Regions from separate parts of the Lactobacillus sp. ESL0260 genome, predicted to be linked through region 2. Evidence: predicted binding sites of a transcription regulator. Region 2 holds the regulator's gene; each other region holds the start of a gene.

Region 1 (10,714 bases), on a different contig from region 2:
AATATCCAAATAATGCTTTATAATGAACTTTGCCAATCAAATAGCCCTTAGTTAAAATTCTGTACAATATTTTTTAAAATACATAATAGATAGATTAATACAAAAATTTTTTAAAAGTTGTTAATTTACCAAACTATTTTCGACTCCTATTATAATTCTCAATACTTTTGCTTTCGTATCTATACCCATATTCTGGTGACAAATTTAACTAAGCTAAAATTTAAATCTTTTCGAAAATAATCTTATTATCCAGTATCCACCATATTAGTTTGAACTAAATTAAGAACTTTATTTAAATTAAAAAGTAGCAATGTATTAATATTTAAATTATGCAAAATAATTAAAAGCTTATAAATATCATTTTGCTAACTCCTTTTTGAGCTTTTCATTATCGTCCATCTTAAAGAACGGATAATAAATTGCCATATTAATTAGGATAGTAATAATTTGAATAACTGCGCCACTTATCTTACCTCCACTAGCTAAAAAGCCGGCTATTACTGGTGGTGTTGTCCAAGGTATAACTGCACCAACAGGTTTTGCAACTAGACCCCAATCCATTGCAAAATAAGTAATTAAGGCAGTTACCACTGGAGACATTACAAAAGGAATTACCATTTTAATGTTTAAAATGGTTGGAAAGCCGAACAAAACTGGTTCAGCTACTTGGAAGCTAACTGGTGCAATTGACAGTTTTCCTAAAACTTTATTTTCTTTACTCTTAGAGAAAAGAAAAAGTAAAATTGCTAATGCCATGACACATCCGGCACCACCAGAAAAAACAAAATTATATAAAAATTCATAGGTAATAATGTTAGGTAAATGCTTTCCCGCTTGAAAAGCTATCCTATTAGCATCGGAATTTTGCAGAAGCAATGGTTCAATAATGGGACCCGTTACCTGTGCACCGTGAATACCAAACATCCAAAAGAAACATTGAATAAAAATTACAAGAATAATTCCTGGTAAAGTTTTTGTCAAAATGCTCAGCGGTCTAGCAATTATGTTAGCAATTAAAGCATGAATATTATCAATTCCCATATAGTGAGTAATTAATAATATTAAAAACCAAAATGTAATAGAAAAAAATCCAGGTAAAATAGCAGCAAAAGCTCTACTAACATTAGGAGGAACTGTATCTGGCATTTTTATTACCAGGTTTCGCTTTACAAAGAATTTAAAAATCTCAGTAGTAATAAGCGAAACAATAATTCCTACAAAAAGGCCAGCACTACCTAAATATTGCATTGGAAATCCATTATTTTTTAAAACTGGAGTTAACAATACAAAAGAACCTAAAGATAATAAACCAGCTGATAAAGGATCAACTTTATAATATTTCGCAAGATTATATGCAATTGAGAAGGTTACAGTAAGTCCCACAATCCCAAAGGTTGAATTAGCAGCTTTATTAAAAAAATCTTGAATCCCAATATTTTTAAGCCAAGCAGTAAAACCGGGAATAGGAAAGTTCGCAACTAACATAAAAACTGACCCAATAATAATCAAAGGCATAGCACTTGCCATACCATCTCTTAAAGCAATTAAATGACGCTGGCTACTAATTTTTGCAGCAATTTTTTGAACTTTATTAATCATTTCAAATCACTCCTATCTATAATTTGATTTACCTAGCATAGTCATTTGGTGCCTGTAGCCTCTAATAGCTTGACCCAATGCAAAAATATTTTGTGGCAAACAGATACCATTAAAAGAGTCACCAATATGCTGAATATCCGCTCCACATGCTTTAGCTGCAAGTCCAATTTTTTTAATAGTATCAATATCCGAAGAATCTTGGCTAGTACCGTTTGCAGTTAAAACTAAAACTTTCTCTTTAATATTTTTTCCTTCGTTATAAGCTTTTACGTAATCAACAATTTTTCTTAAATCTTGTTCCATAAAATGAGGAACAGTATACGGTGCAGGAACCAATAAAATATCAATTCCCAAAGAAATAAAGTCTTTAGCTATATTTAAATTCATCACTGGCTCATCAACTCCAGAACCATGCATTTTTCCTGCAATTATTAAGCCATTAAAATATTCCTTTGAAATTTTAATAGCATTTTTAATTGATTTATTTGAAACACCTGTTCCTGGATTTCCAGTCAAACAAATGAAACTAAATCCTAGGTTTTGTGCTTCCTTTAAAGTCTTGGGAGAAACGACACGACCAATAGATATCTCGGTTCGCTCTTCAACCATTGAAGCAGATAAATCTACGGGTTCTAAATTTACTCCAATAGCTCTTCCAGTAGCCTTTTTAATCCAGGTTACAGGACTTTCCTTAATTTTTTCTGGTACTCCTCGAATAATCGGGTGAAACAAATCAAGAGTATTAAACATTAAAAGATCCGCCCCAGCAGCTCTTTCCAATTCAGCATTGGTTACACCATTTAAAAATGGGTGATGTGTAGGAACATTTTCTGCCATGATGGTACGCCCTTCTGAAGCCAAAATAGCTTGTTTTAGCTCCAACGGGGTAGCCTCTAAAAAATCTCTGGCCGAGAAATCCAAAAGTCGTTTCAATCTAATCTACCTTTCTTCTTATAATTTGTTATAACAACACTACCTTTTTAACGAATTATAAAGCGCTTGCATATACTTGTCAAGCACATTATTGACAAAAAAATTTTTTTCTTTCATAATATTGTTATAACAAGTCGAGGTGAACATAGTGCGTGATAATTCAAATAAAATTCCTCTTTATTCTCAACTAATGAGTACATTACAAGAACAAATTGAAACCCAAATGAAGCCTAACGATAAGTTACCAACTGAAAAGCAAATTGGTGAAGAATACTCTATGAGTCGGACTACTGTTCGCTTAGCCATGCAAGAGTTGGAAAAACGTGGTTTTATTTATCGTATACAGGGAAAAGGTTCTTTTGTTTCGGCAATAAAGCCTAAATCCCTAAATTCTTTTTTTGATTTAAATCTTAGAAACCACTATATTGGCGAAAACCGAAATAAACTTAAAAAGCACATTTTGACATTTATTAAAGAGCCCCCTTCCTCAAGTATTAGGCAAAGAATGGGACTTAAGAAATCTCAAAACGTTATTAAAATAAATATGCTTTATAAACTGAAATCCACTCCAGTTGTTCTTGAAAATTTGATATTAAAAAATGAATATTTTAGTTTTTTAAACAAAAAATCCTTTGATGAACATGAGATTGATTTTTTAATTAGGCAAAGACATATCAATTTAAAAGTGATTGAAGAAACCTATAAAATAATGAATTTATCCAGCGAAGAATCAAAAATTTTAGACGCTGATTTTGAACCTGCTTTGACTATTCTTAAATCGGCATACAACAATAACAATGAATTAATTATATTAAGTAAAAGAAAAATTCTAACTTCAAAATTCGATTACCAAAACTTTGTGGGAAAATAATTTTTTTAAGTCATAAAACTGTTATTAAATTTTTCCAATGTTTTAGTCATAATAATTCTAAAATGTTATAAAAAAAGCGAGGCCTAAGCCTCGCTTTTATGTTCCCGATATTTAAACTTATTCTACTGTTTGGACCCAGCCCTCTGGGCCTTTTTTATTACCGTACTGAATATCAACTAATTCATTATAAAGCTTAGTCGTTACCGGTCCAGTTTCTGTTTCACTGTAGATAACGTGCTTTTCACCCTTATAGGTAATTGAACCTACGGGTGAAATTACAGCAGCTGTACCCATCGCACCAGCTTCTTTCATGTTGAACGCTTCTTCCAAAGTGATTTGACGTTCAACCGGGTTTAGTCCTTGCCACTTAGCGACTTCCAAAAGTGAGCGCTTAGTAATAGAAACCAAAATCGATTGTGATTTTGGTGTGACAAATTGACCTTCTTGGGTAATGCCGTAGAAGTTAGCACCACCAAATTCATCAATATATTTATGTTCACGTGGATCCAAGTAAAGACAATCGGCAAAGCCGTTTTTGTGTGCTTCAACGGACGGAAGCAAGCTGCTGGCATAGTTACCTGATGTCTTTGCTTGACCAGTACCGGCATATGCGGCACGGTCGTATTCACTAACAATGTAATCTGCAGGGTTCAATCCTTTAATATATGCGCCAACTGGAACCGCAAAAATGCGGAAGGTATATTCGCTGGCTGCTTCAACACCTAAAACTTTTGATGTTCCCACCATAAGTGGCCGTAAATACAGGGTCGCACCACTGTCATATGGTGGTACAAACTCTTCGTTAGCCTTAACAACTTGCTTTACTGCAGCAACAAACCTATCTTCAGGGAAAGGCGGCATGGCTAACCGCTTTGCTGAAAGGGTAAAGCGGTGTGCATTTTGATCAGGTCTAAACAGGTTGATTTTACCGTCTTTTCTACGATAGGCCTTTAAGCCCTCAAAAATTTCCTGACCATAGTGCAGGACTTCTGCACCTTCAGAAAATGTCATGGTTGAATCTTCAGTCAGTTTCCCTTCCTGCCATTCACCATCTTTATATTTTGCCTCATAGCGATAAGGCAGATCTCGATACTTAAATCCCAGATTTTTCCAATCTAGGTCTTCTACTCGTTGTTTCATTTGAACTGTCCCCTATAAAAAACTACATAAGCTAAAAATTTCTCTTTAGCTTTTAATATTAATTTAATTGTTAACTAATTTAAACTAAATTCTTTTTATTGTCAATAGTAAAACTTCTCTATTGTCCAATAAAATAATTTGAACTTCTAATAATAAAACAAAAGCAAAATTTTGTATGTGCATCTAGTTTCACGTGAAACGAATATATTTAAAAAAAGAGCCATCCCTTCATTGCAATATGACTCCCCAATTTATCTTAATTTCAGGGTTTACATCACTTTCATAGGATGACTCTCGTTTTTAAAATTAGTCTTGTTTTGCACTATCTTTAGTTTCAGTATCAGTTTTTGCCGAAATGTCCAAAATTGCGGCATCATTTAGGTAAACATGTTTATCATCTGCTGTAAACTTAACTGTTTTAGTGTCAGGTTTTTTCATTAATAACTTGGCAATTGGCGTTTCTAAATCTTGTTCAACGACTCTACGTAGAGGTCTTGCACCAAATTTCTTATCATAACCCTTATCTGCTAAGTAGGTTTTAGCTTCATCAGAGACTTCAACCTTAACACCTTTTTTAGCCAAAACATGTGCCATTTTATTCAAATAGATATCAATAATCTTATTCATATCATCTTTGGTCAATGAATTAAACGGAACAATAGCATCAAGTCTATTCAAAAATTCTGGTCTGAAGTAGGCCTCAAGAGCTTTAATCAGCTTATCATGATCAACTTTGCCGTCTTTTAATAATTGGTCAGAGTAGCCTGCATTAGAAGTCATGATTAAAATTGTGTCCTTAAAGGAAACTGTTCTGCCCTGAGCATCAGTTAAGCGCCCATCGTCCATGATCTGAAGCAAAGCATTGAATACTTGTGGATTAGCTTTTTCAATTTCATCAAACAAAATCAAACTGTATGGTTGATGACGAACTTTTTCAGTTAATTGGCCGCCTTCACCATAACCAACATAGCCCGGTGCCGAACCGATCAATTTATTAACTGCCATCTGATCTTGATATTCAGACATATCCAGTCTAATAAGATGATTTTCACCACCAAATAGCTGAATAGCTAATTGTTTAGCTAATTCCGTCTTACCTACACCAGTAGGTCCAGTTAGCAAGAACGTACCAGTGGGACGATCATTGTCTTTGAAAACTTGTTTACGGGCAATCGCATCTGTAATGATGTCAACAGCATTATCCTGATCAATAACTACTTTCTTTAATTTCTCAGCCAAGTCAAGGTTCTTTTGTCCTGCACTTGCATGTAATTCACTCATTGGAATCTTAGTCTTAGCTTCGATTAAAGCGTAGATATCTTCATCAGTAACATGTGGAGTGGCAGCGTCATCCACGTGATTAGCCTTATCACGCAAGTCTTCGACTTGTTTTTTCAACTCGTTTGCTCTACTATAATCTTCTTTTTTGACAGCTGCTTCTTTCTCACTTTCAAGCTTTTTAATCCGTTTCTTTAAAGTTGCTTCATCGCTGGGAATTGTATCAAGACCCTTTTTAGCACCTGCCTCATCCATTAAGTCAATGGCCTTGTCAGGTAAATAACGTCCCTGAATATAACGTTGTGACAATTCAACTGCGAGTTTCAAAGCACTGTCATTATATTTTACGTGATGGAAAGACTCATATTTATCCTTTAATCCTTCCAAGATTTTAACGGTAACGTCTGCTGATGGTTCCGGAACTTGTACTGGTTGGAACCGACGTGCGAGTGCCGCATCATTTTCAATTCTGCGATACTCACTTGTAGTCGTTGCACCAATTAAGTTTAAATCACCACTAGCTAAAGCCGGTTTTAAAATATTAGCGGCATCACCGTTATTATTCTCAGAATCAGTAGAACCGGCTCCAACTATATTATGCAATTCATCAATGAACAAGATAATATTCGGATTCTTTTTTGCTTCGTCAATCACTTTCTTAAGGCGCTCTTCAAAACTGCCACGCAAGCTTGATCCGGCAACCATATCATTAATATTAATTGCGATAATATGCTTGTCCTTCATTTTATCAGGAACATCGCCTGCAGCAATCTTTTGTGCCAAGCCTTCTACAATAGCTGTTTTACCAACCCCGGCAGGTCCAATTAACACAGGATTATTCTTCTTGCGCCGACTTAAAATTTCAATTACTTCTTGAATTTGTTCGTCACGCCCAATTACAGGATCGTACTTATTCTTCTTAGCTTGTTCAACCAGATCAACACCAATTGGCTTTTGACCTTGTTTTTGTCTCACTTGTCCACTTTGATTCAAATCTTGTGGAGAAATATTCATACTACTGGAGTAGTGAATAGGAATAGCACCACCGTTGTCGTTAGTATTGTTAAAGAATGAATTGTTTAGTTCGTTAAATAAATCGTCAAAATCGTTATCAAAATATGCCATATGCAAACACCCCTTTGATAGGTTATAAATTTGTGATTAGCACTCGATCGGTTCGACTGCTAATTACTTACATATAATATTATAGCAGGTTATCCACAGAAGGCAAAAATTATGATTGCTTTTTCCACAATTTTCCCGTTTTTTCCACAAAAGAAAAAAGTCTTGCTATAAAAGCACTAATGCTTCTTTTAAGACTTTTCACTGCTATTTTTGATACAATTTAAATTGTTTTCGTAAATATTTACCAGTTAAACTATTAGATTTTTGCGAAATATCCACAGGAGTGCCACTTGCAATAATTTTCCCACCTTGCAGCCCACCTTTTGGTCCCATATCAATCATATAATCACTGTTAGCCATAATATCTAAATCGTGTGTGATTGTAATAATAGTTCCTTTTTGCTCAAGTAATTTTTGAAAAACATGCAAAAGGGTTCTGACATCTTGTGGATGTAAGCCAACGGTCGGTTCATCAAAAACAAATAGTGTCCCTTTTTGTCTTTGATGGATATGACTGGTTAGTTTCAAGCGTTGTGCTTCTCCTCCTGATAAAGCTGGAGTAGATTCTCCCAAGTGCAAATATCCTAGACCCATATCATGCAAAGTTGTAATTGTTTTATTGATTTTTGGTTCATTTTTAAAAAGTTCTTTGTCTAGCGCATCATCAACGGAATAATCTAAGACATCCGCAATACTTAAGTTATGCCATTTTACTTGTAAAACAGCTTGGTTAAAACGGTGACCGCCACATACAGAGCACGTTTCAACCATATCTGGTAGATATTGGATGTCAAGTGAAATTACACCGGTTCCGTTACATGCCGGACAGGCACCCTCTTTGTTATTGTAAGAAAAATGAGACGCACGGTATTTTAATTTTTTTGCTAATGGCTGCTTGGCAAAGAGTTTACGCAAATTATCCATAATATCAGTATAAGTTGCAACAGTCGAACGTTGATTTTTACCAACAGGTGTAGAGTCAACACTAATTACATTTTTAATAGCATCATTTTTTAAATTTTTTACCCAATCAGGACCATTTTTAAGATTTTTTTGTGCTTTAAGTGCAGGAATGAGGGAATCGAGAATTAGGGTAGTCTTACCAGCGCCAGAAAAGCCGGTAACGGAAGTTAAGCGATTGAGTGGAATTTGCGCGTGAATATTCTTTAAATTAAAACGTTCAGTAACATCAAATTCAACCTTACCGTGTTTAAAAATTTGGTCAGTTTTGGCCCTGTGACGAACTAGGAGTGGTGCCTTACCAGTTAAGTAAGGACCAATTAGAGACTGTTCACTTTGCTCAATCTCACTAGGTATTCCCTGGGAAATAATCTCACCACCCCGGCTGCCTGAACCAGGACCAATTTCAATTACCCAATCGGCTGCCTTAATGATTGCAGTTTCATGATCAACTACAACTAAAGAGTTTCCTTGATTAACCAGTTCATGAAATATATCAATCAGTCCAGCCACATTATCAGGGTGCAAACCAACAGATGGTTCATCTAAAACGTAAAGCACCCCAGTGGTTTCCGTACGCAAAGTTCTACCAAGCTGAATTCGTTGCAGTTCCCCCGTAGACAGACTGGCAGCCTGTCTATCTAAACTCAGATAGTCTAAGCCTAATTTTAGCAGGGGCTTGACTTGATGCATCAATTCACCAGTTAAATTTTCCGCCAATTCCTGCATATCTTGCGGCAGGGAAGCTAAAATCTCACTCATATAGTGGCTCAGTTCACCCAAAGTTAATTGTTCAGCTGCTACAATACTTTTTCCAGCAACTAACTGCTGCCAGCGACTTGGATCAATGCGATAGCCTTGGCAGCGGGGACAGGTACTGAATTTATAAAAGGAGTTAATTCTTTGCAGTCCGCGTTCAGACTTAGTAGTTTTGCGTGAATTAGCTACCGCATTATAAGCATTCTCATATAGCGCATCTAGATGATATACGCGACCAGTTGAAGTTGGCAAATCAATCGGGACTTTCCGCTCTTTTCCATGAAGTACAATTTCTTTTTCTTTAGCATTCAGCTCTTTATATGGAATATCGGTCCGTACCCCTAGTTCCCGGGCAATACGCCACATCCAATTTCGTCCGGGAATTTGCCAAGTTGCCACTGCTCCATTTTCAAGAGATAAATTCTCATCTGCAATGATTTTGCTATCATCAATTTCTTCAACAGTTCCCAGTCCTTGGCATTTTTGACACGCACCATCAGAATTAAACGCAAAGTCTTCTGCACTAAAAGCATAAAATTGTCTCCCACATGTAGGACAAGTTAATCGTCCCATAGCTGCCCCCGTTAGATCCATGGCTTCAGCTATTTTAATCGTTGCTGGTACTCGGTGACCGTTGGGGCATACAGGTGAACCTAAACGGGAAAAAATCAACCGTAAGATGTTAAAAACTTCTGTAATTGTACCTACCGTGGAACGAACTCCGGGCACAGCAGGCCTTTGCCTTAGAGCTAAAGCTGAAGGAATATGTTTTACTTCGTCAACCTGTGCACGACCAACTTGACTAATACGTCTTCTGGTATAAGCTGCCAAGGAATCAAGATAACGTCTTGCACCCTCTGAGTACAAGATTCCCATCGCTAAGCTTGATTTGCCAGATCCGCTTAACCCCGATATCGCTACAAATTTATGCAGGGGAATATCAACGTTGATGTTTTTTAAGTTATTAACTTTACCACCAATTACTTCAATTTTGGTCGGCTGCTTTTGATATTTCATTAGTGATTGCCCCTTCTTTTAGCCGGCTTTAACGGCTTTTCTGGCTTCTTTAATAAGTACTGTCTTATGGCCTGAATTACTTGCTTGTTCTGCGGCAAATCAGAATGATCTGCCTTTTCACCCGTAACTGTTATTGCAGTATAGTTTTTTACTTGATTTTGAAAAATAAATTTACCTGCAGCTACACTTGATTCAGGTACAATACCATCAGATTCGTAATTTTTGCCACCAGAAAGAGAATAAACCTTTAAATAGGTTGGCAGTGCTGAACGTTTTTTAATAAAATCAGCCAGCATTTGCGTTCTATTATTAATATTATTTTCAGTAAAATTATATGGCGTACCTAAAGTCATTAATTTCTTGATTTTGATATCATTTGAATACTCAGAATAATAGTGCTCCAGCCAGTAAGTCCAAATCAAACCGCCGTTAGAATGACCAAACGCCTTAAAATTATTGAACTTATAATTTTGGATTAACGATTCAAATGCAACATTTAGCCACTTAGCTTGTTTTTTAATATTGGAATAGCCGTCTTTATTGTTATCAAAACCAATAATAATAAAGGGCTCCAAGTCATTTTTACCTATAGAGCCAGTGTAAGTCAATTTTGCTTCACGTGAAACTCTAATTTTTATTACACTATGTCTGTTAAGTGTCGTTTTATTAAGTTCATCAATTAACTGGTTAAAGCGCTCGGTGGTAGCACTTGAACCCGGGACCATAATTACAGGCGAGAGAAGCGATTTACTGAGTTCTGCTCGTGATTTATTATCTTTTTTCATCCAAAAGAAGCTGGGAACAGCAAGCATAATTAAAATAATAATAATCAGGAGCAACCATTTATAGTTAGGATTTTTTTGCATCTGCTATTTCATCTCCTGCTTTTTAATTCTTAATTCAACTTTTTCATTTATCTTAATTACAGGTAGCAATAAAAAGATATCTAATAAAAACAACAATAATGTAAAAATTAGTGTTGCCCAATTGCCGTTAGTGCCAAAAAAGGAAACCAATAGTCCCGGAGTCCCT
Region 2 (10,714 bases):
ACTTTGGAAAAAACTAAAGGTATAAAACAAGATGTAATTGTTGAAGCAATAAAAGCGGCATTAGTTGCAGCATATAAAAAGAATTATAACCAAGCAACAAATGTCATAGTTGAATTCGACGAACGCAGAGGGGACTTCAAATTAATGACTGAAAAAACTGTCGTTGAGGAAGTTCATGATGAACGCCTAGAAATCAGTTTAAAAGATGCTTTGACAATTAACCGGGCATATGAACTTGGTGATAAAATTCGTTTTGAGGTTGCTCCCAAGAACTTTGGTCGTATTGCTGCTCAAACTGCTAAACAGGTTATTATGCAACATTTACGCGAAGCTGAAAGAAACCATATTATTGATGAATATTCTCAATATGAAGATGAATTGATAACTGGCACAGTTGAAAGACGTGATAATCGCTTTGTTTATGTTAAAATTGGTAATGTTGAAGCAGTAATGCCTCGCAATGATCAAATGCCAGGTGAAACTTATAATCCGCAAGATCAGATTCGCGTTTTAGTGACTCACGTTGGCTCGGATTCTAAGGGAGCCCAAATTACGGTTTCACGCACTGCCCCTGATATGGTAAAAAGGTTATTTGAACAGGAAGTACCTGAAATTTACGATGGAACTGTAGAAGTTGTTTCAATTGCACGTGAAGCAGGAGACAGAACCAAGATTGCCGTGAAATCGAATGATCCTAACATTGATCCAGTTGGTACTTGCGTTGGTCAAAGAGGTGCCAGAGTGCAAAATGTGGTCAACGAACTTGACGGTGAAAATATAGATGTAGTTAAATACGAAGAAGATCCATCAGATTATATAGCTAATGCTTTGAATCCTGCAGAAGTTATTGCCGTGCAATTTGGCGATGAAGACGATGAAAAAAGTGCTTTAGTAATAGTTCCTGATTACCAATTATCACTGGCAATTGGGAAAAAGGGCCAAAATGTTCGTTTGGCTGCACGGTTAACCGGTTATAAAATAGATATCAGACCAGAATCAGAAGTAGAATTTGTTGATGAAAGCAGTGATCAAGCTGAAAAGGAAAATAAAGAAGCTGAATCTGACAATTTAGTAGCAGGCGATGCAAGTTTTGCAAGTGATGTAACAGAAGATTCTGCTGCAGAAGAAGAACCTGAAGCAGAAACTTCATCTGATGAGACCAAAACAGAAGATGGACTTCAAGCTGAAGCTACTAACGGTGAAACGATAGATACTACTGAAGAGTAATGCAAGGGGTGAAACTTTTTGAAAAAAAGAAAGATTCCAATGCGAAAAGACTTGTTAACTAATACTATGCAGCCCAAAAAAGAATTGGTCAGAATTGTGGTAGACAAAGAAAAAAATATCGCAGTTGATCCTACTGGAAAGAAACCTGGTAGAGGAGCATATGTCTCACTTGATCCAAGTCAGATCAAAAACGCTCAGAAAAAGGGATTGATTGAGCGCAGCTTAGGAACAAAAGTGCCTGAAGAGTTTTACCAAGAGCTTTATTCATATGTTGACCATCAAAAGGCAAGAAAAGAATTGTTTGGTGATAAATAGGTTTGCAAAATAGACAAAAAGCATTAAATTTAATAGGACTAAGCCAAAAGGCAGGTAAACTGGTTTCAGGATTTGAAATTGTGTCAATAAGCGTAAAGGCTAAAAAAGTTAAGCTGATTATTTTAGCTCAAGACGCACAGACGGATACCACCGCAAAGATTACCAAGATTGGAAAACAAAATAACGTATCTGTGATTACGGAATTTAATAGTAGTGAAATTTCCCAAGCTATTGGTAAAAAGCGTAAAGTTTTGGGAATTACTGATACTGGTTTTGGCAAAGCATTGTTACAAAAAATCAAAGAAGGAGTGTGATTTGATGACTAAAACAAGAATTTATGAATTGGCGAAAGAATTAGGCATCGATAATAAAACTGTGGTCAATAAAGCAAAGGACCTGGGGTTTGATGTTAAAAATCATATGTCATCACTTGAAGATACACAAGTAGAGCAAATAAAGGGTAGTTTCCGCAGTAGCTCCGCTCCCGCCAAAAAGCAAGAAAGACCAGCGAAAAAGAGCAGTAAAATCAAAATTTCTGTTACTTCAATTCGTAAAAATGAAAAAAAGCATGATGAAACTAAGAATGGTAAAAGTAATAGAAAAAACAATAACTTTCACAAGTCAAATAATAGATCTAGACAAAGTCAAGATCGCACTAGACAACATTCCAATTTGAGTCAAAAAACTTCTAAACCAGTAGCCCAAGATTTATTAAAGCAATTAAAGCAAAAACAACGAGTGGAAGAGAAAAAATTAAATCGGCAAACAGAAAGAGCACAAAAGTCTTATAAGGAAAATCAGACTAAAACTAAACCAACGTCTGCTGAAACTAATAAACCTGTTTCTAAGAATGAAAATAAAGTAGTTAAAACTGAAACTACTGCTCCTAAAGTGACGGGACCTAAAATTCTTAAACCTTCACCAGCCAGGTTTAAGAATAATCAAAAGTCTACACCTGTTCGTCAACCTAAAGTTTTAGATACTGCTGCCCCTGAACCCGAAAAAGAGGAAAAACGTCGTGGCAACGGTCATGGTCGTAACTCTGGCAAGCCAGGCAGAAAAGGTAAAAATCAAACCTATGGTGCAAATAATTATTCGAAACACCAAGAAAAGCGTAAGCGTAAAAATAGGAAGAAGCAGTTTGAACAAGTACCTAAAAAGCAGCCAACGCAAAGAAAAGAGCGGCCATTACCAGATACTCTGGTTTACGAAGTGGGTATGAATGCTCAAGACTTAGGAAAAATTTTGCACAGAGAGCCAGCTGAAATAGTCAAAAAATTATTTATGCTGGGTGTCATGACTAATCAAAATCAATCCCTTGATAAAGATGCAATAGAATTAGTAGCGGCTGAATATAATATTAATGCTCAAGAAAAGGTTCATGAGGATATATCTGACATTGATAATCTTTATGACAAGAGAATGAAAGCTTCTCTGAAATCTAAGCATTTAATTAAACGCCCACCAGTAGTTACTATTATGGGACACGTTGACCATGGTAAGACAACACTGCTTGATCGTTTACGTCATACGCATGTTTCGGCTCATGAAGCTGGAGGAATTACGCAAAAAATTGGTGCTTATCAGGTAAGAGTTGATAATCAGCCAATTACTTTCTTGGATACACCAGGACATGCCGCATTCTCAAATATGCGTGAACGTGGAGCAGAAATTACCGATATTGTTGTCTTGGTTGTTGCTGCAGATGACGGTGTAATGCCTCAAACTGTTGAAGCAATTGATCATGCTAAGAGTGCTAAAGTTCCAATTATTGTTGCCATTAACAAGATGGATGTTCCGGGAGCAAACCCTGAGCATGTTACTGAGCAGTTAATGAAGTACAATTTAATTCCGGAAAATTACGGTGGTGACACAATATTTGTTAACATTTCTGCTAAAACTGGTGAAAATGTTGATGAACTTTTGCAAATGATCCTTTTGCAAGCGGATGTGATGGAATTGAAAGCAGACCCAACGCAAAAAGCAATTGGTACTGTTATTGAAGCCAGACTTTCTCGTGGACGTGGTCCTGTTGCCGACCTTTTGGTTCAACAAGGAACACTAAAAGTTGGCGATCCAATTGTAGTTGGGAACCGCTTTGGTAGAGTTCGTGTTATGACTAATGACCGCGGTCGTCAAGTCGAAAAGGCTACTCCGTCAATGCCAGTAGAAATTACCGGATTAAATGATGTTCCAGAATCTGCTGATAAAATAGTAGTGTTCGATGATGAAAAGACGGCTAGAAGTGTTGGTGAACAAAGAGCGCAACAAGCTTTGCAACAATCTCGTGAAAATGTTCAACATGTTACTCTTGATAACCTGTTTGACACAATGAAAAAAGAAAACATGAAGGAAGTAGATGTTGTCTTAAAAGCGGATGTTCAAGGTTCTGTAGAGGCTTTACAGCAGTCACTTGAAAAGATAGAAGTTGAAGGTGTGCGTGTAAACATCATTCATGCTGGAGTTGGTGCTGTAAATGAATCAGATGTTACCTTGGCTGGCGCTTCGAATGCCTTCATAATTGGCTTTAATGTTCGTCCAACAGCTACCGCAAAGTCACAAGCTGAAACAGATGGTGTAGATATTCGTCTGTATAGCATCATATACAAGGCTATTGACGATGTTAAAGCAGCCATGAAGGGTATGCTTGAACCAACTTATGAAGATAAGGTTGTGGGCAATTTGACTGTACGGGAAACTTGGAAGGTTTCCAAGGTAGGAACAATTGCTGGTGCCTTTGTCGATTCTGGTTATGTTTCAAAAGATTCTGAAATCAATTTGATTCGTGACGGTGTTGTAATATATACTGGAAAAGTGGCTTCACTTAAAAGATTTAAAGATGATGCTAAAATGGTTAAACAAGGGTTTGACTGTGGTTTAACAATTGAGGGCTACAATGATATCAAAATTGGTGATGAGATGGAAGCCGTTGAAAAGCAAGAAGTCAAACCTGAGTAATTAACAGGGAGGAAAGCATGAAACACAGAATTGGTCGTGTTGAAGGAGAAATCCTCCGTGAATTAACGAAAATTTTGCGCAAAAATATTCGTGATCCACGTGTTAATGACGTTACTATTACAGCAGTTGAATGCACTAATGATCTCTCGTATGCTACTGTTTACTACAGTATTCTTTCAGAAGATGCTAAAAAGGAAGAAGAGGCTGCAGCTGGTTTAAATAAGGCAAAGGGCATGATGCGGCATTTGTTGGGTCAAGTCTTAACTGTCTACAAAGTTCCTGAATTAATATTTAAACGAGATAATTCAGTTAAATACGGTAGCAAAATTGATCGGTTAATTGCTGAAGTTAAAAAGCAGGATGAAAATCGAAATAATTAATAAAAGCGCTGTTAGGCGCTTTTTTCATGGTTAAGGTACGGGAAAAATGTTAAATGGTATATTGGTGATAGACAAAGAAAAAGGCATGACGAGTGCTGATGTTGTCTATCAATTACGCAAAGTCTTGCACATTAAGAAAATAGGTCATGCTGGTACTCTTGATCCTGATGTTACAGGTGTTTTACCAGTCGCAATAGGACAGGCTACTAAACTAATTGAGTTAATGCATACTCAAAATAAAAGATATATCGGACAGGGAATACTTGGTTTTGCCACCGATAGTTGCGATATTAGCGGCAAAATAACAGCTAGCAAAAAGATCACGAATAAAGTCAAATCAACTGAGATAAAAGATGCAATGCAAGAATTTGTGGGACAAATTGAACAGGTGCCGCCGATCTATTCTGCTGTGAGGGTTAACGGTAGGCATTTATATGAATATGCACGAGCTGGTATAGAGGTAGAACGACCTAAAAGGCAAGTTAAAATTTTTGCTTATAATCTTGTAAATGAACCTATCTTTGATAAAGAAAAAGGCCAAGAAATGTTTGACTTTGAAATTGAATGTAGTAAAGGAACCTACGTTCGTTCTTTAATAAATGATTTAGGTACCCAACTGAAAATACCAGCAGTAATGAAAAGTTTGCGCCGCACATCTAGTTCAGGTTTTGATATTAGTCAGTCTGTAAAACTTTCTGAAATTACCGAAGATCCTAAATTAATTGATCAAATTATTCAACCAATTGATTCTTTTTTTAGAAATTACGTGCAAATGAATCTTGATGAAAAATTATGGTCTAAAGTTAAAAATGGTGTAGCTATTTCTTTGAAAACGAATGCAAATAATGTGGCATTACGTTACAATAATAAAGTTAAGGCAATTTATCGCAAAGATGGTACCATTTATCGCCCGTATTTAATGCTTTTACAAAATGAATAGGTGAATGAAGGTCTTATTATGGAAATTATCCATTTAACATACCCCTTTAAGGAAAACATAATTCCCCAAAATATTATTCTTGCTTTAGGTTTCTTCGATGGAGTTCATCGCGGACATCAAGAATTAATCAAAATTGCAAAAGAAAAGGCAACGCAAAAACATTTGCCACTAGTGGTAATGACGTTTGATCGTCATCCAAAAGAAGTCTATCAAAATAAAAAAGTTACTTACATAGATACGCTTGCAGAAAAAGCATACAAGATGCAAAAACTCAAAGTTGATTATTTGTTGGTGATGCATTTTAATGAGGCATTTAGTAAACTTACGGCTCAGGAATTTGTTGATAATATAATAGTTCAATTACACGCAGACACTGTAGTTGCTGGCTTTGATTACACATATGGCCCTAAAGACACGGCTAATATGAAAAATTTCCCTAAGTTTGCTCAGGGAAGGTTCAATATAATTAATGTCCCTAAGCAGTCTTATGATGGTCAAAAAATTGGTTCTACGGAAATCAAGAAAGCGATAACTAGTGGAAATATGGAATTAGCCGCTAAGTTGTTGGGCTTTCCCTATGTTATGTCAGGCTATGTAGGTCACGGTTTGCGCAATGGGCATAAACTAGGTTTTCCCACAGCTAATTTGGTTTGGAGTGAAGACAAGGCTGTTCCTAAAATTGGCGTATATGCGACTAAAACCAAGATTTGTGGTAAGTGGTATGACTCAATGACAAGTGTAGGCTATAATGTGACTATCAATCAGGGGAAAAAGCTTTATATTGAGTCAAACTTATTTGGCTTTGATCAGGAAGCCTATAATGAGGAAATGGTAATTAAATGGTATAAGTATACCCGTGGTGAAATTAAATTTGCAAATTTAAAAGAGCTAACACAACAAATGAGTCAAGACGAGGCTGAAATTAAAAATTATTTTGCTGCGATGAATTAATTAATGATACTAAAAAATGATTGACGTTTTTTAAGAAAAAAGTTAGCACTCAACTTGACATTCTGCTAAAAGCTAGTATCATATAAATTGTTAGCACCTAATCAGATTGAGTGCTAAAAGTGAGGGCGATATTTATGTTGACCGAACGTCAAGAATTAATTTTAAAAACAATTATCAATGATTTTACGCAGACACATGATCCTGTTGGGTCCAAGACTGTTATGAATCAACTGCCTATTAAGGTTTCAAGTGCTACTATTCGTAACGAAATGGCTGTTTTAGAAGATAAGGGTTTGATTGAAAAAACTCATTTGTCCAGTGGCCGCGTACCTTCAACTGAAGGCTACCGCTACTATCTTGACAACTTGGTTGAACCTTTACAAATTTCATCTTCTGTATATAAGCGAATCATTAGTCAGCTTGATCAACCGTTTCATCAGGTTAACGACATCGTTCAGGCAGCTGTAAAAATTTTATCGGATCTAACCAATTACACAGCATTTGCGGAAGGTCCTGAAAATAGTGAATTAACTATTACTGGTTTTCGTATCGTGCCATTGTTTAACAGACAGATTATGGCTGTCTTAGGAACTAGTGATGGTGACGTTCATGACCAGGTTTATACTTTACCTTATAATGTTAATGGTGATGAAATTGAACAGGCTGTGCGCATGATTAACGATCAGCTGGTGGGCAAAACTTTAGATCAAGTTACTCCAGACTATCTTAAAAAGACTTTGGGCAATAAACTTAAAGTTGCTCATGTCTCTGAACTGATTAATTTGGTCGAGGATGTTATTAACGATGCTGCCAGTGAGCAAACCTATGTTGATGGCCAGATTAACCTGCTTAACAACATTTCTCTGGACGATATTTCAAACTTAAGATCGCTCTATGAAATGATTGAGCATAATGATTTGATTTCCAGTATTTTGGACAATAGGCAAAATTTGAAAAGCGACAGGTATCCGGTTCGAGTTAGTTTAGGATCCGAATTATCAAATGATTTGTTAAAGGATTACAGTCTGCTTACGGCAGAGTACAGCGTTGGCTCTCATGGAAAGGGCATAATTGCTTTACTTGGCCCTGATAATATGCCGTATTCTCAGGTGATTGGATTACTCGAGTATTTCAGAAACGAACTATCTAAAAAATTACTTGATTATTATGGTAGATTCAAATAAAGGAGGTTAGCCGTGAGTAAAGAAGAAAATAATAGTAAAAACTCAAAAAAAGAGCCAAAAAAAGATGAGCATAAAAAGTCAAAGACAGAAGTAGAAAATTCTAAGACTAAGGCTAACGAAGAAAAGAAACCAGAGTCTTTGGAAAGTAAATTGCAGCGTAATTTGACTCAATTGCAAAAAGAAAAAGACGATCTGGAAGATAAGTATTTGCGCAGTCAAGCTGAGATGCAAAATATGCAAAATCGCTACAATAAAGAAAGAGCGCAGCTTATCAAATATGAGTCTCAATCCTTAGCTAAAGATGTTTTGCCAGCGATGGATAATTTAGAAAGAGCTTTAGCTACTAAAGTCGATGACGAAGCATCAAAACAGCTTAAAAAAGGTGTACAGATGACACTTGATTCACTGGTTAAAGCGATGAAAGATCACGGTATCAGTGAAATTATAGCTGAAGGTGTCAAATTTGATCCCAATTTACACCAAGCTGTTCAAACCGTTGCAGCTGAAAATGATGATCAAAAAGATCATGTTGTACGAGTTTTACAAAAGGGATACTTGTACAAAGATCGTACTTTAAGACCAGCTATGGTTGTTGTAGCACAATAATTGAAAGGAAGCATATCAATGTCAAAAGTTATCGGAATTGACCTCGGAACTACTAACTCAGCAGTTGCCGTTTTGGAGGGTAAAGAACCCAAAATTATTACTAACCCAGAAGGAAATCGCACTACCCCTTCAGTAGTTGCCTTTAAAGATGGAGAAATCCAAGTAGGTGAAGTTGCCAAAAGACAAGCAATTACCAATCCCAATACTATTTCTTCTATTAAACGTCACATGGGCGAAACTGATTATAAGGTCAAAATTGGTGATAAAGCTTATACACCACAGGAAATTTCAGCAATGATCTTGCAGTATATCAAGAAATTCTCTGAAGATTATTTGGGCGAGAAAGTAACCGATGCTGTTATTACTGTACCTGCATACTTTAATGACGCTCAGCGTCAAGCTACTAAGGATGCTGGTAAAATTGCCGGCCTTGATGTTAAGAGAATCATTAACGAACCTACTGCATCTTCCCTTGCATATGGTCTTGACAAAGATGCTGAAGACGAAAAAGTTTTAGTTTACGACCTTGGTGGTGGTACTTTTGATGTTTCCGTTTTGCAATTAGGTGACGGTGTGTTCCAAGTTCTTTCAACTAATGGTGATACTCACCTTGGTGGTGATGACTTCGATAACAAGATTATTGATTGGTTGATTAAGAACTTTAAAGATGAAAATGGTGTTGACCTTTCTAAAGATAAAATGGCTTTACAAAGGTTAAAGGATGCTGCCGAAAAGGCGAAGAAAGATTTGTCTGGTGTTTCAGCAACCCATATTTCATTGCCATTTATCTCTGCAGGTGAATCTGGCCCATTGCACCTTGAAGCCGATTTAACTCGGGCAAAATTCGATGAATTAACTTCTGACTTAGTTGAAAAGACTAAGATCCCATTTGATAATGCTTTAAAAGATGCTGATTTAACAGTTAATGACATTGATAAAGTCATTTTAAATGGTGGTTCTACTCGAATTCCTGCCGTACAGGATGCAGTTAAGAAGTGGGCTGGTAAAGAGCCTGATCACTCAATTAACCCAGACGAAGCTGTTGCTTTAGGTGCTGCTATTCAAGGTGGTGTCATTTCAGGTGACGTTAAGGATGTTGTTTTACTTGATGTAACCCCATTATCACTTGGTATTGAGACAATGGGTGGTGTATTTACCAAACTTATTGAAAAGAATACAACTATTCCAACGTCAAAGAGCCAGATTTTCTCAACTGCTGCTGATAATCAACCAGCTGTTGATGTGCACGTTTTGCAAGGTGAACGCCCAATGGCTGCCGATGATAAGACTTTAGGACGGTTTGAATTAACTGATATTCCTGCAGCCCCTCGTGGTGTACCACAAATTCAAGTTACTTTTGATATTGACAAGAACGGTATCGTTAATGTTTCTGCTAAGGATATGGGAACTGGTAAAGAACAAAAGATTACTATCAAGAGTTCATCCGGCTTATCTGATGAAGAAATTAAGAAGATGCAAAAAGAAGCTGAAGAACATGCGGAAGAGGATAAGAAGAAGAAAGAAGAAGTCGACTTACGTAATGAAGTTGATCAATTAATCTTCTCCACTGAAAAGACCTTGAAAGATGTCAAAGGCAAAGTCTCTGATGATGATACTAAGAAAGTTCAAGATGCACTTGATGCTTTAAAGAAAGCTCAAAAAGACAACAATTTGGATGAAATGAAAGCTAAGAAAGATGAATTATCCAAGGTTGCACAAGACTTAGCAGTCAAATTGTACCAAGCTAATGGTGGAGCTCAAGGTGCACAAGGACAAGCTGGACCTCAAGCCGGACCACAAAATCCTGGTTCACAAGATGGTAATAATGGTTCTGCAGGTGAAGGTGAATTTCATAAGGTAGACCCAGATAAGTAAAGGGTTTATAATTGAATAAATTAGAAAAGAACTGCCAGGAAAAGTAGTTCTTTTCTTTTGTAAGGTTAAGGAGCTTATAGATGGCACAAGAAGATTATTATGAAGTGCTGGGAGTAGATCGCAATGCCAGTGACAAAGAAATTACCTCTGCTTATCGCAAACTTGCCAAGAAGTATCACCCCGATTTAAACCATGAGCCTGGTGCTGAGGAAAAATATAAAAAGGTTAACGAAGCCTATGAAGTATTACATGACAAGCAAAAAAGAGCCCAATATGAT
Region 3 (10,714 bases), on a different contig from region 2:
GCTGACGGTACTCAAGAATGGAATGCTTTCTGGGATCCTTTTGCGCTTGAAACTGTCTTAAAATCAAGTATTCCCATGCAGGTTATTGGTCTTGAAAGCAGTGAAGAACTGCCTTTAACTGATGAGTTAAGAATGCACTGGGCCAGTTTAAGTGAACATCCAGCTATGGATTTAGTTGCACAAGGATATTGTCTTCTGGTTAATCCGCCAATACCAACTGCGCAATTATACTTCTGGGATGTTTTAACTGTCATTAGTGCCCTGTATCCCGCAGTTGTTTTGACGACTGAAAAACACAAGGTAAGAGTAATTACCCAAGGCTTGGCAGCAGGCCGTCTGGAAGATGATCCCGCTGGTCGTGAAATAACTTTAGTGACTAAAGCAGATAAAAATTTATTCTTTAAAAAGTTTGATGAATTATTATTGCGTAGTTAAGTAATACTTATAATAGATAAAACCCTCGATTTTCGAGGGTTTTCTTGTAATTAAAATTTATAGTGAACAATTATGAACAGCAAGAATTTAATTGCAAATTTAGGTGGAAAAGATAATATTGAATCAATTTCACACTGTATGACTAGGATTCGTATTAAAGTCAAAAATCCGCAATCTGTCAATAGAAGGCAAATTGCAAGTGAAAAAAATGTGATTAAGGAACAGTTTGTTGGTCATGAATACCAGATTATAGTGAGCAATAATGTGGAAAAAGAATTTGCCAGTCTGCAAAAGCAGATGCATTCAGGTGGGAATGATTTTACAGCTATTGAGTGGAAAACCATACCAAGTCAAATTTTAGTTCCTATACTACCTTTATATACAACCGCGGCTATTTTTCAAGGTGTTTTAGTATTAATTAAATTGTGCAATTTAGTTTCCGCTGATAATTATCAATTTCTATTAAATTTAATACGACTTCCCGTATTTTGTTTACCAATAATTATTGGTTATAGCACCGCCAAAAGTATCAAATTGAACCCACTTGCTGGAATAGGCTTTGGTATAGAATTAATGGCAGTACATCATTATTTCAAAGCTTTTCCCAATTATGTTGGTTCTTTTATTCCTGTGATTTTGGTATGCCTGGCAAGCAAAATTATTTTTGTGTTTTTGGATAAAAAAATCAGGGGAATCATAGGTGCTACTTATAATTTTACATTGGGCTTTATCATTACCAGTGTAATAGGAATTTTATTTTTAGCACCAATTGGCCTATTTTTAGGCAAATTATTTTCAGATACTATCAAGTTAATTATGCTAAAAGTGCCTGTCATTGCAGCGTTAGTAAGTTCTATACTTTATTTGTTTTTAGTTGTCAAGGGTCAGCATTGGTGGTTAACGTTACTTGCTCTGAACAACTTAGGAGCCTTAGGCTATTCTTGGCTTTTTGCTTTTACTTCAACTGCACAGTTTGGCCAATTGGGAGCAGTTTTGGGAATTGCGACGAAGCACAAAGAAATAAAAAATAAAAAAGTGAAGGACACTGTGAAAAATTGCCTTTTTTGCATTATTGAGCCCGCACTATATGGCTATACCACGTTAAAGAAAAGCAGGTATATTTCAAGTCTTGTTGGACTAGCTCTCAGTGCAATTTATTTAGCCATTGCTAACGCTAAAATGTATGCTTTTCCAAGCAGCATCTTTTCCCTGGTTAATCCGGAACAGCCGACCTGGGATTCACTAATAACAGGTTTAATTTCGATTTTAATTGCTATCTTCGCCAGCTTCATTGCTGCTTTAGTTAGCGAACAGAATAACAGTTTACCTAAAATTAAAGTGACGGCCCCAATTGCGGGAACATACTTTGATATTGCACAATCTAAGGACCAGACATTTGCCAGTAAGGTACTGGGAGATGGAATAGCAATTACTCCCTTATCCTCGACTAATGCTGACATTTATGCTCCCGTAAATGGGAAAATCATTATGATCGCGCCCGACCAACATGCATTTGGTATTAAAACTACTGCAGGTGTTGAACTATTGGTACATGTCGGAATTGACACGGTAAAATTAAAAAAAGCAGCTGTTAAACTAAATTTAAAAGTAGGACAATTAGTTGCAAGAGGAGACAAAGTCGGAAATGTAAACATCAATAATATTATCCAAGCTGGCTATAATCCAGAAACATTGCTGATTGCATTGAAAAATCCAGAATATTATTTTGATAAGAATAATTTATACTTAATTAAGAGGAAAAATGAAACCAGATAAGAAAAGAGTTTTAGGAATATTGCAGGGAGTATCACTAGGTGATGCTATGGGGATGCCAACAGAAGTATTGTCACAAGAACTTATTCGCGAAAAATTTCCTAACGGTATTCATGAATTGTTAAGCCCTGTAAGTGGCGGACCGTACAAGAGAGATTTACCGGCTGGCTCTATCACTGATGATACCGTTAATACCTTATTAGTCTGCAAAATGTTAATTAAAAATAATGGCAAAATAGACAGCAGGCAATTTATTGAATCCTTAATAAGATGGACACAGGATTCCAATATGGCACAGTATGTTGCGGGTCCATCAACTAAAAGTGCTATTAAAGCTATTCAAAACGGGTTACCACTTGAAAAAGCGGGAATTACTGGTACTACTAACGGAGCAGCAATGAAAATTTCTCCGGTTGGTATTGTGTTTGACTATAAAAATGCTAGTGCACTGCTAAAGGCTGTTTCGGCTATTTGTATGCCCACCCATAACACAAGTATTGCCATTGCTGGAGCTAGTGCGATAGCAGCTATAGATAGCTATGTTGTAAGGGGCGGCACAAAGATCAGTACAATATGGCAAATTGCCGTAGATTTTGCTCAAAAGGGCTCAATGAATGGCTTTAAATTTCCATCCGCCGATTTAGTTTTTCGCATTAATCAGGCAAAAGCAATTGTTCAGACTTCCAGAACAAGAACAGTATTGCTTTCACGGCTTTATCAAGAAGTGGGCAGTGGAATGGAAACGATAGAAACTATTCCCTGCGTTTTGGCCATAGTTGACTTTGCCAAGGCAGATGCTTGGAAAGCGGCACAATTAGCTGCAGAAATTGGCTGGGATACAGATACAATTGGCTCAATTGCCACTGGTATATGTGGTGGTATACGTCCTGACAGTATACCAATTTCCAAAATTGCTCAGATTGAGAAAGTAAATAAGATCGAGCTTAATTCTATATCCGAACAATTATTTAAGGTGGCAAAATAAAATAAAGTTTGTAGTATTTACTTGCTAACGCAAAACTTTCCCTATATTTAAATAAAAGTAGCCTTGAAAATCACAATAATTTCATGTATTCTTAAATTGAATCATACGTATAAATTTATGCGTATATCATTATATTATTCGTTTTTTAAGGAGGAAAAATTGAAACGAGGACTTAGGTATGATTTCGATTTACTGGCACTATTATTAATACCAGTTGGCGTAGCGTTAAATTTTGTCGGTTATCAGTTATCTGCGGCATTAAAACTGCCCGTTTGGATTGATCAGGTAGGAACATGTTTTGTGTCTATGATTGCAGGTCCGTGGGTGGGAATGGTAATGGCTTTATTAGGCAATATCATTAACGGTATGTTAATACCAACTGCGATTCCATTCGCCTTGGTAGCCATGACTAACGCATTATTTGTTGGTTATTTTTCACGGTTTAAGTTTTTTAGCAACATTTTTACGGCAGTTATTGCATGTGCAATTGTTAATGTTGCAACTGCAGTACCTTCAGCTATAGTAACAACTTTTGTGTTCGGTGGAGCAACAGGAGCTGGTAGTGATTTGCTTACAGCTGTATTTTTAGCAGCAGGCAAAGCTTTGCTTTGGTCAACAATTCAAGCAAACTTAGTTGGGGGTACTTTTAGTGTGGCCTTTAACTTCACTATTGCATGGCTTTTAGTAAGACGTTTACCCGATAGATTTTTAATAAAATTAAATTATGGTCGTCCATACATTAAAAACAGAAAGGCTCTAATCTATGCTTAAATGGTTTAAATCACTATATCCTTCAACTAAGGCATTAATTGTTTTGCTTCTTATTTTACTTAGTATGATGAGCTCAAAGTGGCAGGTTCAATTGTGTTTAATAGCTGTAACAATGATTCTGGCATTATTTTCTGGTACATTAGTCAGGCTAATTAAATTGTTCTTTGAATCTTTAGCATTAATTGTGGTCTTTTTATTTGTATTGCAAGTGTTTTTCATCAGCTATCCTGATTCACAAAAAATTTGGTGGGTCATTAAGTTTTCACAAACAGGTCTTAATACTGCAATTATGTTGGCAAGCAGGATAATTGCTATTTCGTTACCAATTATCTGGTATTTTTTAGTTACTCCCAGCGATGTTATCATCCAAGCTCTGGATCAAACTAAGTTGCCTAAAAAAGCTATCTTTGTTTTAGCTTCAACTATTCAGGTTGTTCCCCAATTAATGTGGCAGTCAAATATCATTAATGAGGCACAGCAAGCAAGAGGAGTAGAAACTACGGGTTCATTATGGCAAAGAATAAAGACATTTATACCAATGATGGGTCCCTTGGTTTTATCTTCTGTTGAGCAAAATGAAGAAAAAGTTTTAACGTTACAGGCACGTGGCTTTTCTAATCCAACTCCCAGGACAACTTTGCATCATATTTCAAAAAAGAGAATCGATTATTTATTAGACATAATACTCTGTTTAATCTTGGTTGTTTTTGTTATTTGGGGAGGTAAATTTCTATGAGCTTAATAGAACTGCAACATATCAATTATCGCTATCCGTTAACTTCAGACCTAACGATTAAAGATCTGTCATTAAAGGTTGAGCCGGGTGAAGTATTGGGTGTTATTGGCAGCAATGGTTCTGGCAAAACGACTGTGTGCAATATAATGCGTGGCTTTATTCCTGCTTTTTATAAAGGCGAGCTTGAAGGAAAGGTTATCTTTGAAGACAAACCGCTGGATACTTCTAACCTGGGCAGACTGGCACAAAAAATTGGCTATGCTTTTCAAAATCCGTTTACACAAATAACTGGTGTTAAATATACAGTTTATGATGAAATAGGTTATGGACTGGAGAACTTGTCTGTTCCTAGAGCAGAAGCTGACAATAAAGTTGAGCAAGTCATAGAATTATTAAACTTAGAAAAAATACGTAATCAGAATCCTTATGATTTATCTGGTGGTCAAAAACAAATGGTAGCTCTGGCTTCAGTTATTGTATTAGATCCAGAATTAATTATTTTAGATGAGCCTACTTCACAGCTAGATCCCAGCTCGACATTAGCTGTGTATAATATTGTCAAAAACTTGAAAAAGCAAGGTAAGACCATAATTATTGTTGATCATAAAGTTGATTTACTAGCACAAGTTTGTGATGAAATTGCAGTGATCCAAGACGGACAACTTGTGGTTAAAGGAGAAACACATCATGTTTTTAGTGATGAAAAAGTAGTAGCTGCAGGTGGACAGATTCCAGAAGTATCAGCTTTCTATTTAAAAAAATATCCTAAATCAAAACAAGTTCCTGTTACGGTTGATGAAGCATATGAAATGTTAAAGGAAGCTAGAGCATGAGTTACTTAAGTCTGGATGATGTCAGTTATTCGTATGATAATAAAAATAATGCAGTTGAAAGTGTCAATTTAGAATTTGAACTAGGTGAGGCAGTAGCTATTATCGGACAAAATGGTGCTGGTAAAACTACTACTGTAAAAATGATGAACGGATTGATTAGACCTGATAAGGGTCGAGTTTTACTCGATGGCAAAGATACTAAAGGAATCAGTGTAGCTCAATTATCTCACCATGTTGGGTATGTGTTTCAAAATCCTGATGAGCAGATTTTTCAAGATTCAGTTGAAAAAGAAATTGCATTTTCGCTAAAAAAGCAAAAGCTGCCACAAACGGAAATAATTACCAGGGTAAAAGACGCTGCTAGACTGTGTCACTTGGATAATAAATTAAATGAACATCCATATAATTTACCTTATTCTCAAAGAAAATTTGTTACAATTGCGGCAATTATAGCTATGAACCCAGAAGTTATGGTCTTTGATGAACCAACCGCAGGGCAGGATCATAACTCAATTATACGTTTAAATAAAATTATCAAAAAACTAACAAGCATGCATAAGCTAGTGATTACAATTACACACGACATGAGCTTTGTAGTTAATAATTTTAAACGCCTGATAGTTTTTGCTCAGGCTCATAAGCAAAAAGAAGGTTCTCCTGCAGAAATTTTTAGTGATGAGTCTCTTTTACGTAAGAGTAAATTAGAACCGCCAGTAATTGGTCAACTGGCAAAAAAACTAGGGTTTAGCAACGTCTTAACAGTTACAGATCTACTAAGAGTGGTAAATTAATGGATATTTTATATGACTGCGATCCTGGTCAAGATGACGCGATGGCTTTATTAACTGCTTTAGGTAATCCTGATAAGGTAAAGGTTTTATGTGTTTCCACAGTTGGCGGCAATCAGAATATTAATTTGGTAACGCAAAATGCGGGCTACTTACTAGCCTTTTGTAAGCAACACATTCCGTTAGTTCAAGGACAAGCAGGGCCACTGCTTAATCAATTACACGTGCAGGCAAAAGCTCATGGCAGCACTGGTATGGATGGCTCAGATAGTTTAAATAAATATGCTTATCCGGTTGAAGATGACAATGCAATTTGTTTTATGGCAAATATGTTGAAAAAGCAGTCTCAAAAGGTGACTATTGTTGCTACGGGACCGCTCACAAACATCGCGTTATTAATTAAAACTTTTCCCGAAATTATACCTAAAATAGCTAAAATAGTTATTATGGGCGGAGGTATAGATCACGGCAACGTTACTGACTTAGCTGAATTCAATATTTGGACTGACCCTGAAGCGGCGCAAATTGTCTTTAGTTCATCTTTGGAAGTGATCATGGCGGGTTTAGATGTAACTGAAAAAATTACTATTACTAAAAAGGAAATAGCAAGTCTTCAATTTGGTGGTCCAGCATCTAAATTGGCAGGGAACCTGTTACATTTTTATCAAAAATCAGGTGAACAATTTGGTTTTACGGCTGCACCTGTACACGACCTAGTTGCAATGGAGTATGCAATTTGGCCAGAATTTTTTGAGGCCGTTCCAGCCAACATTAAAGTTAATACTAATCACGGAGATGCATATGGGCAAACGTATATTGCTAAGGGAAAAGACGAGAATAAAGCAGCCCATAATGTACTAATTAAAAAAATGACTAAAAAGCTATTTTTTGCTCTTTTACAAAAAAGTTTGCAGTTTTTGGACCGAAAATTAGTCAATTGAAATTAAAAGCAGTCAATTTTACTAAATAATTGTTTTAAGATAGACAAAAGACGAAATTCTATTGTGAATTTCGTCTTTTTTATTAGGTATAAATTAATTTAAGCGAGTGAATCCCAAGCTGGCAAATCAGTAATTGGACCTTCTGCTATAGCTACTTGCTCTGGTGTCAGGTACTTCTTGTGGACAACAACTTCGTAAACATAATCTTTAAACCAGTCGTTGTTCATAACAAAGAATCCTTTGTCGCCATTCTTTTCGCCCCAGGAGTTTTCAACCTTCCATTGGCGAACATGTCCACCGTCTTCATCTCCACCAACTAAAGTCATTGCGTGAGTAGAAGCGCCTGCACCAGTGCGCAAACGATCAGCCTTGGACATCTTAAGGTCTACGCCAAAGAGTTCGCTTAGTTGATACAAATCACTGTCAAGGTAGCCCTTCTTGCGGTCGCTTTGTTCACCAACATCATTGCCAAACCAGACTGCTTCGCCATCTTTTAACTGGTTAACAGCTGCAGTTTCCAAATACTCCATTGGCACGTTTAAGAATTTGATGCGGTATGACCCCTCAACGTTATCTTCAAAAGGTAGACCATATAATTTATCATATTCATGGTCTGGAGCATTAGACAATACGACATAGTCGTTGAAGTCAACGTCACCCATGTATTTATGCAAAAATTCCAGTGGAGTTAAATCTTTATCCAAGTGGTATTTCTTATCGTCATCACGATATTCCAAGTCAAATTTCTTAGGTGGTTCACCGACTGCGATTGCAGTCATCTGGTAAACTTCACTTAAGAATTGCTTGCGGGCTTTTTCGATCTCATCGTCTTTACCGGCCTGCTTTAATTTACGCAAGACCAGAGCATCCTTCTTCAGCTTATCACCCAAAGCTTTGGCGAAGCCGTTAGTATTATTGGTATTAAAACTTTCAGGCATTGCATAAGAAGGAACAACACCATACTTTTCAATTAAAGCAGCGCCCATGTGGAATTGACCACCATCTTCGCCTGCACCATCTAGGTGGGCTTTAACAGTACGTGAATCGAGTGGTTCGTCTGCTGTGTCTAAGATATTGTCATAAAAAATATTTGCCCGTTCAATTTTATCCCAGAAGAAGTTGTAGCTTTGTGAGAAAGTAAAATTCTTGCAGTGATATTTTTTACCAAAATTGTGGCGTAAGATGTTTAAAGTGGCAAATTCCCAGCAGCGACCTGATTGACGTTGATTAGTAACATTTTCTGTGTCAAGCTCGGTTGAAAATACACGGGTCAATTCACCTTGAACGCGTTCATTGTAAGCAGCTGTTAAAACACCACTTTTTTGAGCTGCTCGGGCAACAACTTGATTTTGTGGTTTTTCATTAAAGTTTGCGGCAAATTCTTCCAACTCTTGGACAGTTAATTTATGAGCCATAAAATAAATTCTCCTTTTTTAATCTATTTTTAAATTACTATATATTTTAAGCTAAAATAAAAGCGAGTTCAATAGCTGAACTCGCTTTAGAGAATTGTATTAGTAACTTATTTAAAATTTATGCAAGATGGTAATAAGTTAATCAATTTGGATTGAGTTATCATTTGCACCAGCTTGCTGCTTTGGCAAGGTAATAGTCAATACACCGTTATCGTATTTGGCGTGAATGTCACTTGCAACTACATTTGGTAATCTGAAGCTGCGTGAAATGTGACCTTCGCTTCTTTCACGGTGGATAATACTGTTATCCTTAGACATATCCTTAAATGATTTTCTTGAGCCGGATACGCTCAAAATACCATTATTATAATTTAGGTGTATCTTATCCTTGTCCATTCCGGGCATATCAACTTTGATCACATATTCTTTGTCGTTTTCAACAACATCTGATTGCATTAATTTTGCTACTTCGTTATCGTCAAAAAATTTTCTCGGAAGATCAAACCAATCGTTCATCGCATCAAATAGGTCATTGTGCCGATTCATCATATCATTTGCCATAGTAAAAAACTTCCTTTCGAAATTTATATATTTGTATCAGAAGACTTTCATTTCTTCCTTACAATTATTATTATAGTATGCAGATTCATAAAAAGGAAATAATTAGCACTATTATTTTTAGAGTGCTAAACAATTAGCTTAGATACCTTGAAATTGGTATTTATAGCTTGTGGATAATATTTTTAAGAAAATAATTAGGAGAGAATATTTTGGTTTATTATCAAAAAATGACGCCCCAAGGTTACCAAAAAATTAAAGATGAAATAGCCAGTTTAAAAAAGGATAGACCCAGAAGAATTAAAATTTTACAGGAAGCCCGCTCTTTAGGCGACTTATCGGAAAATACCGAATATACGGAGGCCAAGCGTGATTTAGGTCATCTTCAAAGTCGTCTGCGTTATCTGGAAAAGCAGTTGAAATATGCCGAAATTATTGAAAAGAAGGCCGATGGCAAAGTAGATTTAGGCAAGACGGTCACACTAAAATTTGCTGACGATCCGGAGACTGAAACATACCAGGTTGTCGGCCGCATGGAAGCTGATATTGAAGCAGGAAAAGTTGCGTTTGACTCACCTCTGGGTCAAGCAATTATGAAAAAAGAAGCTGGTCAAACTGTAAGTGTTGCAGCACCTGCCGGTGAGTATCAAGTTACTATTGCAAAAATCGAATAAATTTTTGCTTGATTATTCGAACTTGTGTTTGTATAATTTATTTTAGCGAACGTAAGTTTGCAATAGGAAGTGAAAGCAATGTATGATTACCGTTATGAACCACACCGGTTAATTTTTATGATTGATAACAAATCATTCTTTGCTAGTTGTGAGGCACTTCAATTAGGTCTAAATCCAATGAAAGCTGTGTTGGCAGTAGTTTCGCATCAGCCGCATACAAATTACGGCTCGGGGCTAATTATGGCGGCTTCACCATTAGCGAAAAAGAAATATGGGTTGACTAACGTCATGAGAGTACGTGATTTACCCACCAAAAAAGAAGCGCCGGATTTGATTTTAGTAGAACCTCATATGAACTTATACATCAAGCGCAGCATGCAGGTATTGGCAATTTTTCAAAAGTATGCTGCTGATGAGGATATCCATGTCTATTCTATTGATGAAAGCATGATTGATATGACTAAGTCATGGCGTTTGTTTGGCAACGATCCGTATCTGGTAGCACGCAAAATTCAGGTAGAAATCAAATCAAAAATTGGACTTTACACTACTTGCGGAATAGGAGAAAATCCATTGCTAGCCAAATTAGCCATGGATATTTCTGCTAAACACCGTTGTTCAATGATTGATTATTGGCATTATATTGATGTACCTGATACTATTTGGCAAATTAAAGATCTGGAAGATGTTTGGGGGATTGGCAAAAGAATAGCTGTCCGTTTGCGTCGGTTACATATTAATAATATGTATGAATTGGCACATACTGATCCAGCAATCTTAAAAAAAGAATTTGGCGTGATTGGTG

What was found. Region 2 encodes HrcA, which represses chaperone genes, less so after heat shock. Its sites were predicted from a motif close to TTAGCACTCNNNNNNNNNGAGTGCTAA; they were not measured.
Region 1: the regulator HrcA is predicted to act here: its motif matches at 6,983-7,009, upstream of F5ESL0260_RS08990 (ATP-dependent Clp protease ATP-binding subunit).
Region 3: the regulator HrcA is predicted to act here: its motif matches at 9,341-9,367, upstream of F5ESL0260_RS07640 (Hsp20/alpha crystallin family protein).

What each region holds. Positions count from the first base shown of each region.
Region 1 covers NZ_REHO01000013.1:562,929-573,642, forward strand. Annotated here, with positions in the region: gene F5ESL0260_RS08970 (PTS sugar transporter subunit IIC) at 358-1,599, opposite strand; gene F5ESL0260_RS08975 (haloacid dehalogenase-like hydrolase) at 1,612-2,538, opposite strand; gene F5ESL0260_RS08980 (GntR family transcriptional regulator) at 2,681-3,403, shown strand; gene F5ESL0260_RS08985 (branched-chain amino acid aminotransferase) at 3,521-4,543, opposite strand; gene F5ESL0260_RS08990 (ATP-dependent Clp protease ATP-binding subunit) at 4,850-6,946, opposite strand; gene F5ESL0260_RS08995 (AAA family ATPase) at 7,151-9,682, opposite strand; gene F5ESL0260_RS09000 (alpha/beta hydrolase) at 9,682-10,548, opposite strand; gene F5ESL0260_RS09005 (PTS sugar transporter subunit IIC) at 10,552-10,714, opposite strand, start outside.
Region 2 covers NZ_REHO01000011.1:91,612-102,325, reverse strand. Annotated here, with positions in the region: gene nusA (transcription termination factor NusA) at 1-1,227, shown strand, start outside; gene rnpM (RNase P modulator RnpM) at 1,246-1,542, shown strand; gene F5ESL0260_RS05325 (ribosomal L7Ae/L30e/S12e/Gadd45 family protein) at 1,545-1,856, shown strand; gene infB (translation initiation factor IF-2) at 1,861-4,500, shown strand; gene F5ESL0260_RS05315 (ribosome-binding factor A) at 4,518-4,880, shown strand; gene truB (tRNA pseudouridine(55) synthase TruB) at 4,927-5,820, shown strand; gene ribF (riboflavin biosynthesis protein RibF) at 5,839-6,771, shown strand; gene hrcA (heat-inducible transcriptional repressor HrcA) at 6,906-7,955, shown strand; gene grpE (nucleotide exchange factor GrpE) at 7,968-8,561, shown strand; gene dnaK (molecular chaperone DnaK) at 8,580-10,436, shown strand; gene dnaJ (molecular chaperone DnaJ) at 10,517-10,714, shown strand, end outside.
Region 3 covers NZ_REHO01000013.1:265,859-276,572, reverse strand. Annotated here, with positions in the region: gene F5ESL0260_RS07685 (nucleoside hydrolase) at 1-435, shown strand, start outside; gene F5ESL0260_RS07680 (glucose PTS transporter subunit IIA) at 508-2,211, shown strand; gene F5ESL0260_RS07675 (ADP-ribosylglycohydrolase family protein) at 2,198-3,193, shown strand; gene F5ESL0260_RS07670 (hypothetical protein) at 3,353-3,964, shown strand; gene F5ESL0260_RS07665 (energy-coupling factor transporter transmembrane component T) at 3,957-4,700, shown strand; gene F5ESL0260_RS07660 (energy-coupling factor ABC transporter ATP-binding protein) at 4,697-5,533, shown strand; gene F5ESL0260_RS07655 (energy-coupling factor ABC transporter ATP-binding protein) at 5,530-6,324, shown strand; gene F5ESL0260_RS07650 (nucleoside hydrolase) at 6,324-7,262, shown strand; gene F5ESL0260_RS07645 (C1 family peptidase) at 7,361-8,677, opposite strand; gene F5ESL0260_RS07640 (Hsp20/alpha crystallin family protein) at 8,816-9,238, opposite strand; gene greA (transcription elongation factor GreA) at 9,448-9,909, shown strand; gene F5ESL0260_RS07630 (Y-family DNA polymerase) at 9,988-10,714, shown strand, end outside.